2 regions of the Acinetobacter sp. KS-LM10 genome follow, and region 2 is predicted to be linked to the other one. Evidence: predicted binding sites of a transcription regulator. Region 2 holds the regulator's gene; the other holds the start of a gene.
What was found. Region 2 encodes PhoB, which activates phosphate uptake and scavenging genes when phosphate is short. Its sites were predicted from a motif close to TGTCATNAANCTGTCATAA; they were not measured.
Positions count from the first base shown of each region.

Region 1 (2,481 bases), 720 kb from region 2:
TACGAAATGCAGGATCATTCACATTCGGTGAAATAGAACAGGTACGCGAAGTCGGTCCAAGTACACCTGCCACAAAACGAGGTTTCTCTGGCGTTGAATATTTCAAACATGCCGCTTTTGCAATACGTGCTGCTTCACGGTTGATTTCAGGAACCAAATCTTCCATATGGTAATCAGACATCGAAACGCGTGTGCCGTTAAAGCTGTTGGTTTCAATAATGTCCGCACCCGCTTCTAAATAAGCTTCGTGAATGCCTTGAATAATTTGGGGTTGGCTAAGTACCAATAAGTCATTGTTGCCTTTTAGATCTGATGCCCAGTCTGCGAAACGTTCTCCACGATAATCAGCTTCTTCTAATTTGTGTCGCTGGATCATCGTGCCCATCGCACCATCGATGATCAGAATACGTTGAGCAAGAAGTGCTTTTAATGTAGCGAGGGTAGACATCAATGACTCTCTCTAAATATTTAGCTTAATAAAGGTGCGTTATTTTAACAGATATTGCGCAGCATGCAGCGCAAATAAACATCTTCATGGGCATAACTCATGCTATTTAGCGTGTTTAATCGCCATTTTTATGAAATTTGAAATATTCAAATTAAATTTATGTTTTTATTCATAACTTTGTCATATTTTTCGAGCAAAATAATTTCATTAGAATTTGTGATGAAATATTTGAGAAATGTTACAGAATTATTTCATTTATATTGTTCAGCGAGTTTTCTAAATTTTAAAAAAGGATAATTTATTAAGTAATTGAATTATATTAGCTAAAACTAAAAAAAAATTGGTCTTTTGATCAGAAAATCAAAATAAAGCCTCAAATAGATGCTTTGTATGGCAGCGTCTTGTCATATAATTGTAATAATTAAACTAAACAATAAGGGGATATTCTTATCCTCTTTGCCTGCTTGCATGAATTCTAACCCATCTCCAGATTCAGAACTACATTCGGCGCAAGTCTCGTCGACTAACGTTCATGTGCCGACACCGAAATTTTTTATGCCGGTGTTTTTAACACTGATTATTTCCACACTCATTTATATTGGCTTCCAATTGGTGGCTGATTTATCTCTTGTTCCATCATTAAGTTTGTATGCAGTGGTTTTGCTGGCGACAGCATTATTCCTAGCATTGGGTTTCGAGTTTGTAAATGGTTTCCATGACACAGCCAATGCCGTTGCAACCGTAATTTATACCAATGCCTTATCCGCACCCGTGGCGGTGATGTGGTGTGGCTTTTGTAATTTCTTAGGGGTAATGGTCGCAAGTGGTGCAGTCGCTTACGGCATTATCGCATTACTCCCTGTTGAATTGATTATGAATGTCGGTTCAGGCGCTGGTTTTGCCATGGTATTTGCTATGCTGATCGCTGCGATTACGTGGAACTTAGGGACTTGGTTCTTTGGTATTCCTGCTTCAAGTTCGCATACTTTAATCGGTTCGATTTTAGGTGTGGGCATCATGAACTACATTCTTAACGCTGGAAGCGGTGCGAGTGGTGTTGATATGGAGCAGGTTTTAAAAGTAGGTAAAGCATTATTATTCTCGCCATTGATCGGTTTTGCTTTTGCAGCTGTATTGTTCTTGTTGGTGAAAAAAATCTTCAAGAAACAAGTTGAGCTGTTTCAGCCACCTGAAGGGAATAAACCACCACCGCCATTGATTCGTGCAATTTTGATTTTCACCTGTACAGGTGTAAGTTTTGCGCATGGTTCAAATGATGGTCAAAAAGGAATGGGCTTAATTATGCTTATTCTGATTGGTTGTGTGCCTTTGGCTTATTCTTTAAATAAGAATCTAGACGAGAAACATCTTCAGTCTTTTGAGCAATTATCAGCTCAAACGGCGAGTGTTATTTATCCGAATCATGCTGATATTCCGGATGCTGAAGCACGTGAAGTATTGACACAGTATATTCAAACCAAAGAAATTACGCCTGCTGTCGTGCCTGCATTGGCGAGCATGACAGATCACTTGGGTGATCGTGTAAGTGTTCATGGTTCATTGAAAAATATTCCAGAAGTTGAAGTCTCTTCTTTACGTAATGATATGTATTTAAGTTCAACTGCGTTTAAGCGTTTGGATAAAGCTGAAGCTTTACCTGCGATGACAGTTGCACAAGAAAAAGTGGTCGATGACTACCGCGATAATATGGATTCATTTCTTCAATATATTCCAACTTGGGTAAAAGTTGCTGTAGCACTTGCACTGGGTCTAGGAACAATGGTGGGTTGGAAACGTATTGTTGTGACTGTAGGTGAGCGTATTGGTAAGCAACACATGACTTATGGTCAAGGGATGTCTGCGGAACTCGTTGCAATGACGACGATTGCTGCTGCTGATGGTTTTGGTATGCCAGTGTCGACGACGCATGTATTGAACAGTGCTGTTGCAGGTACGATGGTTGCCAATAAATCTGGTTTGAATTTCCAGATGGTTCGTACGATTCTATCTGCATGGATCTTCACCTTACCAGC
Region 1 is NZ_CP145906.1:829,339-831,819, forward strand. Features, by position in the region: gene metH (methionine synthase) at 1-448, opposite strand, end outside; gene V5M36_RS03690 (inorganic phosphate transporter) at 917-2,481, shown strand, end outside.
Region 1: V5M36_RS03690 (inorganic phosphate transporter) is a predicted target of PhoB. The motif match lies at 851-869, and genes of this name have one in related genera.

Region 2 (2,481 bases):
CCGATCAAATCACAGTGACTGTCGATATCTAAATTCAGAGTATGACCATAATCAATATTGTAGGCTTGAGCATCATCAAATAAATGATTCATCAAATTCGGCATTTCAATAATTTGATTTTTAGCAATTTGTTTTTCATTTTCAAGACGCGATAAAAGCAGTAAATCATTGACCAAAGCATTCATACGTTTGGTTTGAGATTGCATTTGATCGAAAGCACGCTTCCAACGCGGGTTGATATCTTCTTGATCTTTAAATGTTTCGATATAACCGCTGAGTACAGTCAATGGCGTGCGCAACTCATGAGAAATATTGTCGACGAAATCAGAACGCATTTGTTCTAAATTTTTCATTCGAGTAATGTCATGTGCGACCAATAAGCGACTTTCATTACCAAATCGAGTGAGCTTGATTTGTGCATATTTATTATCATCTGTGGCAAGTTTGATCTTAATGCCATCTGGCGCAGCATTGATATTATGAAAATACTCGACAAAATCAGGCTGACGAATAATGGTTAAAAGATTACGTCCACGATCTATGCTTTGTATACCAAAAAGCTCTTCAGCAGCAGGATTCCACCATTCGATCTGGTGTAAATCATCGGTTAAAATAATCGCTTCAGACAACGCAATCAGCGAAGATTGAGTGCGATCAATTAATCCCACCATTTCCGATTGAACAATGCGCTCTTGGCGTTGGGAACGATAAACATTGAATAATAATGCGCCCCAAATGCCGTTTAAATTTGGAGGGACGTCGTAGGGACGATTCGCAATCCAGTCATTGACCAAGTACAGAGAACGTAGTTGAAAAGCAAAGAAAACTAGGCATGCCAGACCTAAGCATGCCCAAAAATATCCAATCCCTAAACCAATTAAAGCACCGATGATGATTAAGAATGCCAGTATACGTAAATCTTGTTTGGCAAAAGTCCACAAACTGCTATAAAAAAATTTCTTATGTTCACGAGCCAGTTTGGGGACGGGGTAGGGTTCATACATAAATTAGATTTAACCTGAATTACACTAGCCTAACGCGACGTCTGCACGTGTTGAGAAACGATAACCTGTGCCGCGTACTGTCTGCACATATCGATCTGCGCCATAAGGCTCTAACACTTTGCGTAAACGACGAATATGAACGTCAATGGTACGATCTTCAATATATACATTGCCTCCCCAAACTTGGTCGAGAAGTTGTGCACGTGTGTATGCTCGCTCTGGATGCGTCATAAAGAAAGCCAATAAACGGTATTCTGTAGGACCCATTTCTAAAATACTTTGATTAAAGCTAACACGTTGACTCACTGGGTCTAGAATTAAACCATTTGCATCAATTGTCTTCTCACCATTTAATGCATTTGCACGTCTTAATACCGCTTTTATACGAGAAACCAATTCACGAGTTGAAAAAGGTTTAGTCATATAGTCATCTGCACCTGCATCGAGACCTTGAACTTTATGGTCTTCTTCGCCACGTGCAGTCAACATAATGACAGGAATTTCTGAAAGACTTTCATCGCGTTTTAAACGACGACAAAGATCTACCCCACTTACGCCCCCAGGTAACATCCAATCGAGTAAAACGAGAGATGGACGTTGATCGACAATCATTTGATGTGCTTGTTTTGCATCTTCAGCTTCAAGACATTGAAAGCCTGCCATATCTAAAGATGTATGGATCATTTCACGAATTGGAAGTTCGTCATCGACGATTAAAATATAGTCATCTTTCACAACGCAATATCCTTAGGTGTACGGTATGACCGTTTATATTTATGACAGGCTTATTACAAAGATTAATTATGACAGTATCATTGCAGAAGCGTGCAAGAACGTCAATTCAACCCTGTTTTGTGACATAAATATTTTAAATCGTTGAATTTAAATATAAAAAATATGACAATTTATGTCATGTAAATGTCATATAAAAAATAAAGTCATCATATAACACGAAGTTTTGTTGCTAATTGATACGGATTAGCTTTTTACAAAACTATTGAGTAGGGCAGTAAAGATCACACGACATGCTTGTACCACCTCTTCGCGAGGAGATTTAAAGCCACTCATTACCCAACGTACTGCAATTTGAGTGACATAACCATTTAAACCCGTGGCGATCATTGAAATTTCTTTTTCACTTAAGTGGATGTGAGGCATCATCAAGGTCACGAATGCATGAATCATACGATCAAAGCGAGACATGGTTTCTTGAATGGTGGCATGATTATGTAACTCTTGTACCAACATCGCATCGACATAAATAATTCGTGCAGTTCGTGGATCATCTTGTAGCATTGCGAAAAATCCATTCAATCCTGCATCGATCATTTTCATTGGATCTGGAGATCCTTGTAAAACTGACTGCATTAAATTCTGTTGCATCTTTTCAACCAATTGTAAAAAGATGGTTTGAAATAGATTTTCGCTTTTTTTAAAAGATTCGTAAAAATAACGCTCAGTAAGCTTCGCTTCGTTA
Region 2 is NZ_CP145906.1:108,500-110,980, forward strand. Features, by position in the region: gene phoR (phosphate regulon sensor histidine kinase PhoR) at 1-1,004, opposite strand, end outside; gene phoB (phosphate regulon transcriptional regulator PhoB) at 1,029-1,739, opposite strand; gene V5M36_RS00515 (TetR/AcrR family transcriptional regulator) at 1,983-2,481, opposite strand, start outside.